DNA from 3 places in the Thioclava sp. F34-6 genome. Region 3 is predicted to be linked to each of the others. Evidence: riboswitches for the same ligand, from Rfam matches in the RefSeq annotation. Region 3 holds a riboswitch; each other region holds the start of a gene.
What was found. A riboswitch is a leader RNA that binds a small molecule or an ion and turns the genes downstream of it on or off. The one in region 3 is predicted to bind thiamine pyrophosphate.
Positions count from the first base shown of each region.

Region 1: linked by a shared signal. The riboswitch ahead of thiB (thiamine ABC transporter substrate binding subunit) and the one ahead of thiC (phosphomethylpyrimidine synthase ThiC) in region 3 are both predicted to bind thiamine pyrophosphate.
Region 2: linked by a shared signal. The riboswitch ahead of thiM (hydroxyethylthiazole kinase) and the one ahead of thiC (phosphomethylpyrimidine synthase ThiC) in region 3 are both predicted to bind thiamine pyrophosphate.

Region 1 is NZ_NBOA01000006.1:252,879-256,150, forward strand. It holds gene B6V72_RS14430 (thiamine/thiamine pyrophosphate ABC transporter permease ThiP) at 1-978, opposite strand, end outside; gene thiB (thiamine ABC transporter substrate binding subunit) at 954-1,946, opposite strand; TPP riboswitch at 1,983-2,089, opposite strand; gene B6V72_RS14440 (DUF4139 domain-containing protein) at 2,263-3,272, shown strand, end outside.
Region 2 is NZ_NBOA01000003.1:117,105-120,376, reverse strand. It holds gene thiD (bifunctional hydroxymethylpyrimidine kinase/phosphomethylpyrimidine kinase) at 1-590, opposite strand, end outside; gene thiE (thiamine phosphate synthase) at 587-1,201, opposite strand; gene thiM (hydroxyethylthiazole kinase) at 1,198-1,986, opposite strand; TPP riboswitch at 2,047-2,141, opposite strand; gene B6V72_RS06705 (cytochrome c) at 2,452-2,907, shown strand; gene B6V72_RS06700 (PQQ-binding-like beta-propeller repeat protein) at 2,951-3,272, shown strand, end outside.
Region 3 is NZ_NBOA01000007.1:306,954-310,225, reverse strand. It holds gene thiC (phosphomethylpyrimidine synthase ThiC) at 1-1,593, opposite strand, end outside; TPP riboswitch at 1,708-1,828, opposite strand; gene B6V72_RS16440 (S8 family peptidase) at 1,912-3,272, opposite strand, start outside.

The DNA of each region.
Region 1 (3,272 bases), on a different contig from region 3:
CAGCGTCGCGGGCCAGACCATCTCGGGCAGGTTGGCCACCGCCGGAATGCCCCGGGCGAAAACGGTGCCGATGGGAAGCAGAAGGAAGGCGCTTGCGAGCCCGATCGCGAGCGCGTCGAAGAGCGCACGCCCCATCCCGCCGGACAGCTGCGGGATCGGCGCGGCGCGGCGATCATGCCCCGCGCCGAAACTCGACGGCAGGGTGGCGCGCGCCGCGATCAGCAGCGCCACGACCGAGATCGCGACCTGCACCAGCGCAAGGCTCGCCGCGCGGCCCATGTCGAAATCGAAGCGGAAGGCCTGATAGATCGCCAGCTCCACCGTGGTCGCGCGCGGCCCGCCGCCAAGGGTCAGGGCCACCGCGAAGGACGTCAGGCAGACGAGGAAGATCGCAAGGAACGCCCCGGGCAGCACGCTGCGCAGCATCGGACGTTCGAGGTGACGCGTGACCTCCGCAGGGCCGAAGCCGAGGGTCGCGGCAAGGCGAAACCGCTCGGCCGGGATCGCCTCCCAGCCGTGCAGGATCATCCGGGTCGCAAGCGGCAGGTTGAAGAAAACATGGGCCACGATGACGCCCTGCGCGCCGTAGATCGAAATCGGATCCATGCCGAGCGGGGCGAGGGCCGCATTGACCAGCCCGCGCCGCCCGAAGACCGCGATCAGCCCGAAGACCGCGACGATCACCGGCAGGATGAAGGGAGCCCCCAGGAGCGAAATCAGCAGTCCGCGCCCGGCGAAGCGGCGGCGATGCAGCGCACGGGCGACAGGCACCGCCAGCGCGCAGGAGATCAGCGCCGAGGCCGCCGCCTGCCAGAGCGTGAAGCGGATTGCGGCGAGATCGGTTTCGCGCAAGCCGGTCAGCCCGCCTGCCCGGAGCGCCACTGCCGCCAAAGTGCCAAGGACAAGCGCGGCCAAAGCCGCACCCGCCAGCACCGCCCAGATGGGCGTGCCTCTTATCTGGAGAAGGCGCGTTGCCATTCTTCCAGCGCCGGACCGCGCAGTTTCTCGGCCTCGGCCTCACCCAGGTAGAGCGTCTTGTCGGGCATCGGGAGTTTCTGGAACACCTCAGGCAGCTGATCGTGGGGCAGTTTCGCCGGGAAGGACCAGTTCGCCGTCGCGATCATGCCTTGGAAATCGGGGCTCAGCACGTAATCCATGAATTTCTGCGCCAGCTCGGGATGTTTCGAAGTCTTGAGCTGCGCGACCAGTTCGGGGGTGAAGTAATGCCCCTCGGGGAAGATCGCGGCGGCCTTGGAGTCGTCGTCCTCGGCCATGATGTGATAGGCGGGCGAGGTGACATAGCTCAGTACCATATCCGCCTCGCCGTCGGTGAACATGCCGTAGGCCTCCGACCAGCCCGGCGTCACGGTCAGTACCTTGGGCGCGATCTTCGTCCACGCCTCTTCGGCCTTGTCGCCGTAGATGTCCTTCACCCAGAGCAGCAACGACAGACCCGCGACCGAACTGCGCGGATCCTCGATGACGATCTTGTAGGCGTCGTCGGGCGCATCCAGCAGGTCCTGGAAGCTCGTGGGCGGGTTCTTCAGCTTGGTCTTGTCATAGACGAAGGCCAGTTCAGACCAGTCGAAGGGCAGAAAGATCGGATCGTCCCACTTGACCGGCATGGTCAGGTCGGAGGTGTCTTCGTTATGCGGGGCGAACAGGCCGATGGCGCGCGCCTTCGCGGTCACGTCGGTGTTCAGACCGATCGCGACATCGGCGGAGGTCTTGTCTCCTTCGAGCAGGATGCGCGGCAGCACATCGCCCGCCACGAATTTCAGATCGCAATCGCAGGTCGCCTCGAACCCCTTCTCGATCGCGGGACCGGGGCCCCATTCGCTCGTGAAATAATCAGGCGCATAGACGGTGAGCACGGGCTTGTCCTCGGCCGCCGCCATCGTGGCGATCAGGCTCAGGGCTCCCGCAAGCATCAGGTGGGTTTTCATGCCTCACTCCTTGGGCTTGCCGGGCGGAGTGGGGCCGGACTATCCGGCTACCTTCCCTCCGCCGGTCTTAACCGGTTCAGGTTCAACGGGTTCGCGCGGATCGCATCTCAGCCAGCTTTGCGCTGGCACCCCGAGGTAGGGCGCAACCTAAGCGCGCGCGGCCGCGGGCGCAAGGGTAAGTAGGCACCGCGCCCCTGATCCGCGCCCGGATGCTCTGGCGAGTTCCCGCCAGTGACGACCGGCGCCGGATTTCAATGGCTTGCAACTGCGCGCGGGGCGACGCAGGCTCGATCCGGAACGGATTTGGGAGGAACCGATGCGCATCACCCTGACGGCGGCCCTTATGGCCGCGACCGCCCTGCCCGCCTTGGCCGACACGATCGAGGTGCCGGGCAAGATCACGGCCGTGACGCTCTTTCCGCAGGGCGCGCAGGTGGTGCGGCAGGTGGAGGTGAAGGCGCCCGAGGGCAGCCATGACCTGCTGGTTCCGGGGTTTCCCGAAGGCACCGACATCTCGACGCTGCGGGTGTCGGGTGACGGTGTGCAGATCGGCGCGATGAGCCTGATCTCAGGGCGCGCGCCGGCGACCAGCGGAACCGAAAGCGCAGCGGTGAAGGCTGCGCGTGACCGGCTGGCCTCTGCAAAGGAAGCCCTTGCGGAAAAGGAAGACGCGGTGGCCGTGATCCGCGCCAAGGCGCAGGCCGCACGCGACCAGATCACATATCTCAAGAACACCGACTCGCAGGTCACCGCGCCCGAACAGCTGCGCGCGCTGGCGCAGATGGTGGAGGATCAGATTCTCTCGGCCACCGAACGCGCAATCGCCGCCGAAGCGGAAGCGCGCCGCGCGGAAGCCGCGCTCGACCCCGCGAAAGAGGCGGTGAAGCAGGCGCGAGCGGCGCTCGATGCGCTGCTGAACCCGGCGAAAGATCGAGAGATGCTCAGCGCGAAGGTGCAGGGCTCGGGCACGCTGACGATCACCTCTTACGTTAACAATGCCGGGTGGCAGCCCTCCTATGATCTGCGGCTGGACCGCGACAAGGGCGCGGTGGATATGGAGCGCTTCGTCTCGGTCCATCAGGCCACCGGCGAGGACTGGCGTAACGTCGACCTGACGCTCTCGACCGCTCGCCCCGGCGGGCGCGCAGAGCCGGGCGAAGTCTATCCGCGCCTCGCGCACATCGGCGACCCGGATGCGCCGCCCGCACCGGTGCCGATGAAGCGCTCCCTCGCGGCATCGGATGGCGCCGCCGCGCCGATGGCGGAGGCAGCGATCAGCGACCGCGCCGATCTTCAGATGCAGGGCGAAACGGTGACCTACCATTA
Region 2 (3,272 bases), on a different contig from region 3:
GCGTCAAGCCAGAGCTCTTCCTGCGCCGTGACCAGCAGATCCGGGCTTTGGTCGCCTTGCAGATGACCGCCCTTCAGCAGCACCGCACGCGGCCCGAGCTCGCGCAGCGCATGGGCCTGATCGCGCATCTCGTCGAAGCGCGTCGCCTCGGCGCATCCCAGCAGATCGGCGGCCTCGGGCAGGTTCGGCGTGACCAGATCGGCCCGGGGCAGCAGGCTGTGCAGCGCGGTCACCGCCGCCTCTGCCAGCAGCCGATCGCCGCCTTTCGCGACCATCACCGGATCGAGCACTACCGGACAGTCGAGCCCGGTCAGCCTCTCGGCCACAGTCTCGATGATCGCGGCATCGCCCAGCATTCCGATCTTGATCGCGTCGATACGAACGTCTTCGCGCAGCGATGCCAACTGAGTTGCGATCAGCGCCGTGTCGCACAGGCTCACCGCCTGCACGCCGCGCGTGTTCTGGGCGGTGAGCGCGGTGATCACGCTCATCGCGTAGCCACCATTGGCGGAGATGGCCTTGATATCGGCCTGAATGCCCGCGCCGCCCGATGGGTCGGAACCCGCGATGGTGAGAATATTGGGGATCATCTGTCGCTCCATGCTTTGCGCAGGGTTCGGGTGGCGCGCATCATGTCAGGGGTACGCGAGATGGCGGAAATCACCGCGAGACCGGCACCGCCCGCCGCGCGGATTGCGGGCGCGTCAGTGGCACTGATCCCGCCGATCGCGAGGCAGGGAAGATCGGTGCGCGAGACGATCCGGGCAAAGCCTGAATGGCCGATCGGGGCGGCATGGTCGGGCTTCGAGCCGGTCGCATGGATCGGACCGACGCCGAGATAATCGATGCCGGGAGGAACGGCGGCGATCTGCGCCTCGGTCTCGATCGAGAGGCCTAGGAGCATGTCGGGCCCGATCCGGCGGCGGATCGCGGCGGGGTCGCCATCGCTCTGGCCGATATGCAGCCCGGCGGCCCCGATCTCGATGGCCACCGCGACCCGGTCATTCACGATCAGCGGGACGTCATAGGGGGCAAGCGCTTCGACCAGCGTCCGGGCCAGCGCTGCGAATTCCGCATCGGGGAGCGTCTTGTCGCGCAGCTGCACCCAGCCCGCGCCGCCCTCAGCCGCAGCGATAGCCTGCGCGACCACCGGCTGCGGGGCGGCCGGGTCGGTGACGAAACAGATGGACGGGATCATCATGCGGATTCGATCCGCGCTCCGGCGCTCAGCGCCTCGGCGTCGATCGCATAGAGCGCGTCGAGGAACGCAACCTGAAAGCTTCCCGGGCCTGAGACACTCGCCCCGGCGCTCTCCCCGGCGAGCCCGAAATAAGCCAGCGCCGCGACGACCGCCTCGAAGCGAGGCTGTCCCGCGAGAAACGCAGCCACCAGACCGGTCAGCGAACAGCCCAGAGCGGTCACGCGCGGCATCATCGCATGGCCATTCGCGACCCGCGCAGCGCGCTCCCCATCCGTCACAAAATCGACCGCGCCGGTCACCGCAACCACGGCCCCGCTCATCCGGGCCAAGGCCCGTGCGGCGCCTTCCGCGGTCTCGACACTCTCAGTGGAATCCGCCCCTTTCCCCGCGCCAGCCTCGCCCGCAAGCGCAAGGATCTCCGACGCGTTGCCGCGGATTGCCGTCGGGCGCAGTTCCACGAGCCGCGCACCGAGCGCACGCCGATAATCCGTCGCGCCGACCGCGACAGGGTCTAGCACCCACGGGGTTCCCTGCGCGCTCGCGACCTTGGCCGCCGCCGCCATCGCCTCCGCCCAGGGCGGCGACACCGTGCCGATATTGATGCTGAGCGCCTGCGCGAGTCCGGCGAACTCGGCCGCCTCCTCGCGCGCATGCACCATCGCGGGCGAGGCGCCGGAGGCGAGCAGAACATTCGCCATCACGTTCATCGCGACGTAATTGGTGATGTTGTGAACGAGCGGCGCGGTCTGCCGCATCGCCGCGAGATATTGTCCGGGATCTTCCATCGCTCTCTCCTTGGCTGCGGGCATCAGGAGAAGTGCGAGGGGCAAAGGCGGGAACGCGCCTGACCGTCTCACGCGCCTCCCTCCGCCGGCATTATCCGGTTCAGGTTCTAAGGGTTCGTCTCAGCCCGGTTGCCCGAGCGCCCCTGTCGCTTCGCTCCGAGAGGTGACAGCCTTCGCGCCGCCCGTCAAGCCGGGTCAGACGAGGCGCCCACAGCTTCGCCGCGATCAGCATCCAGCGCATATCCGTGAACGGCGGAACGGTTCTGGTCGCCGTCATATGGCAGGCCGGAAAGAGCGAAGATACGGGCGTCGTTTTCGGATCCGCTTTCCCATCCGAAACATGCTCGGTGCAGCCCCGTTTGCCTGACGCCCGCAAAGCAGAATGGAACAAAGGCACCTTGCATCCGTTGAGGAACCATATCCCCCACCGCTCCGTCCCAGCATTATTGAGCGAGGTTTTTTAGCATGAGACGTCTAGACACGCATTCCGGAACGGCCCTGACCGGCCTCGTTACCGCCCTTGTCCTCTGCGCGAGCGCAGCCTACCCGGGCTCTTCGGACCAGCAGGCCCTTTTCACATCCAAGCAGGCATCGTCAGGCCACGACGTGTACAAGAAGCACTGCGCCGATTGTCATGGCAGCGATCTGATGGGGGATGCAGGCCCCGCACTGGCGGGCAAGAAATTCGCCGACAGCCTCGATTACAGCGGCATGACCGGCAAGCAACTATACGACTTCATCGCGAAGCACATGCCCAAGGATGACCCGGGCGAGCTGACCGACAAGCAGTATCTCCAGACATTCGCCTATCTGCTTTGCAAGAACGGTTTCAAACCCGGGGACAGCGCGATCGACCAGAAAGCGATCGATGCGATGGACCTGCAGCCGTTGCCGGACTCGTCGCAGTCATCCTGCGACTGACCCGACCGCCGCGGCTGATCATTTCAAGAGAGGAGGACCGAACATGGCACATTTGCCACCATTCACCGCGACCTCGCGAGGCGCCGTCCGACCTCTGATCCTGTCCGTATGCGTGGCGGCCCTGCCGGCGCTTGCGCACGCGAAGCAGAGTGACGAGATCCAGGGCACGAGCGACACGAACCGCGCCCAGATGAAGGAGCTTCCCGCTTCGGCGAATGTCGCTGTCGACGACAACGCGATGCGATCCGCCAAGGACAACAAGTCCGATTGGTTGCTGCATGGCCGGAGCTACAGCAACCAGCGCTATTCGCCACTCGACCAGATCACGACGGACAATATCGACAAGCTGCACCCGGTTGCCTTGG
Region 3 (3,272 bases):
CGTATCGGGGTCGAGCGAGAGGTTGAACTGGTCTTCCCAGCGGAACTCGAAACGCGCGCGGCTCAGCGCATCGTCGCGCCGCTGCGCGCCGGGCAGCCCCTTGGCCAGATCGGCGGCATGGGCGGCGATCTTGTAGGTGATCACGCCGGTCTTCACGTCGTCGCGGTCGGGCAGGCCCAGATGTTCCTTCGGCGTGACGTAGCACAGCATGGCGCAGCCGAACCAACCGATCATCGCCGCCCCGATCCCCGAGGTGATGTGGTCGTAACCCGGCGCGATATCCGTGGTCAGCGGACCGAGCGTGTAGAACGGCGCTTCGTGGCAGCACTCCAGCTGCTTGTCCATGTTCTCCTTGATCTTGTGCATGGCCACATGACCGGGCCCCTCGATCATCACCTGACAGTCCTTCGCCCAGGCGATCTTCGTCAGTTCGCCCAGCGTCTCCAGCTCGGCAAATTGCGCAGCGTCATTGGCATCCGCGATCGAGCCCGGCCGCAGCCCGTCGCCGAGGCTGAACGAGACGTCGTAGCGGCGGCAGATGTCGCAGATCTCTTCGAAATGCTCGTAGAGGAAGCTCTCCTTGTGGTGATGCAGGCACCATTTCGCCATGATCGAGCCGCCCCGGCTGACGATCCCGGTCACGCGCTCCACCGTCATTGGCACCATGTGCAGACGCACCCCTGCATGGATCGTGAAGTAGTCGACGCCCTGCTCAGCCTGTTCGATCAGCGTGTCGCGGAAGACCTCCCATGTCAGGTCCTCGGCGATCCCGTTCACCTTCTCCAGCGCCTGATAGATCGGCACGGTCCCGATCGGCACGGGGCTGTTGCGGATGATCCATTCGCGGGTGTTGTGGATGTTGCGCCCGGTCGAGAGGTCCATCACCGTGTCGGCGCCCCAGCGGATCGCCCAGACCAGCTTGTCGACCTCTTCCTCCATCGAGGAGGTGACGGCGGAAGTGCCCATATTGGCGTTGATCTTCACGAGGAAATTGCGCCCGATGATCATCGGTTCGGATTCCGGGTGGTTGATATTGGCCGGAATGATCGCGCGACCCGCTGCGATCTCGTCGCGCACGAAATCCGGCGTCACGTAATCGGGCAGGTTCGCGCCCCAGTCCTGCCCGTCGCGCGGTCCTACGGCCTCGCGCAGCTGGTTCTCGCGGATCGCGACGAACTCCATCTCGGGCGTGATGATGCCTGCGCGGGCATAGGCCAGCTGCGTTACCGCGCGGTCGCCCTTGGCCCGCATCGGTTGCCGCCTGACCGGGAATTCCGGCGTCAGCCGCGCCCCTTGGGCAAAGCCGTTATCCTCGGGTCGGACATCGCGCCCGGTATATCTCTCGACATCGCCGCGCGCCTCGATCCATGCCCGACGCAGCGGTGCGAGACCGGCATTGATATCGGTCGTGACCTCGGGGTCGGTGTAAGGGCCCGAACTGTCATAGACCGGCAGCGGTGCTTCCCCGGCAGTGGGGTGCACGGCGATCTCGCGCATCGGCACGCGCAGACCTTCATGCAAAGCGCCCTCGACGTAGATCTTGCGCGACGCCGGCAGCGGACCGGTGGTGATCTTGGGGTTGGGAATGTTCATCGTTTCGGTGCTCCTCAAGCATTCGATCTCAAAGGACACCAATTGAGAGACGCTTGGGAAACCAAAGGCCGAACGGCCTTTTGTCATGGCTCGCAACGAGAGAAAGACTCTTCCCGGTCTGCTCGCCTAGCTTCCTACGCCAGTATCAACTGGGTCAGGTTCAAAGGGTCGCGTCACCGGGTTTTCACCCTGTCAGCCTCTCAGTCCCCTAAGCGGGACTCCCCTGCGTGATCCCGTTGTAGGAGCGAAGTGCGAACCTGGCAAGGCGCGTCCGCGTGACATCCGGCGGTCGTGATCGGCGCGCCCGGCGTCAGCGGTTCAAAAGCGCGCCGTCCATCCCAGCGAAACCCCCATCGCGGAACGCTTCCCGGGTTCGTAGACAAGCCCCGCGCCGAGACGACCGATCCCCGCCGTGCGCGAATAGCCGAACTGAAGGTCGGGCTGAGGTGCTGCGCTTTCGATATTCACCGAGGAGGTCGTCATCACCACCTTGTCGGAGCGCGCGTTTCCGACGGCGGCCCCGACGGCGGTCGGCACGCTCATCGTCATCTTGCCCGAGGCAAGCGAGATCGGCGTCGAAATCCCGACGGAGACACGATCATCGCCGGACAGAAACCCTGTCTTGCTCAGGCCCACGGCATAGGCGTTCGAGTGCAGCCCGCTGCCGGAGCGAAGCAAACCGTCTCCGGAGAAGTTCGAACTGCCATTGGCCGCGGTGAACGCGAGAGAGGTGCCGTCACCGAGGGCGACGTTCATGCCGAGCTGAACGAAGCGGGTATCGCTGGACAGGCCGCCACCGAACGCGCCGCCCACCGAGGTTCCCAGGAAGCCGCCGTCTTCATGCAGGCTGCCGACGGTCATCGAGAGCTTGCCAACGCCAAACCGGGCACTGAGCGAGCCGGCGATGTAATGCGAGGTGATATCTCCAGCCCCGCCGCCTGCCTGCGAAATCGACGCCGACAGCCCGTCGCCGAGGCCGATTTCGTAATGCAGCGCGGATGTGGCATCGAAAGATTTCAGGTATGGCGCGGCCATCGCGGCGCTGTCGACCCAGCCTGTTCCGGCAATCGCGGAACCGTCGCCGCGCGACAGTGACAAGGTGCCGGTGCCCGCGTTCAGATTGATCGCATCCGTCCGTCCCATCGCGAAGGCTTCCGTCGCGGCTCGGGCGGCGCTGGCATCCGCGTAATCCGCCACGAAGCTGCTGGTCGGCACATGATAGCCCCGATCAAAGGCATCGGTGACGATCATTCGCTGGTTGGAGAGCGTCGCGCGCAGCGCCCCGGCCACGCCGCGGCTTGCGTTGATCGCGCTTTGGGCGGCGGGCACGGAGGGGCCGTCGAGAGAGCTGGTCGTCTCGACCTTCAGCGTCCCGGCAGGTGCCTGTGCCTGCCGCAGATTGAGCTCTCCCCAGCCATAAACCGGGTCGATTCCGACCGCGCCGAGATCGGTCGCGCTGGTCTCGAGGATCTGCACGATTTGCTGACCTGTCAGCTCGGGGAATTCGCTCTTGAGCACCGCGACCGCGCCGGTGACATAGGGCGTCGCCATGGAAGTCCCGCTCATGTAGGCGTAATCGCCGCCGAGATCGCTCGGATAGGTCGAGAGGATGTTCACGCCCGGCGCCGCGAGGCAGTAATTCATCGCCTCGCCGCAGCGGTTGGAAAAGCTCGCGATCT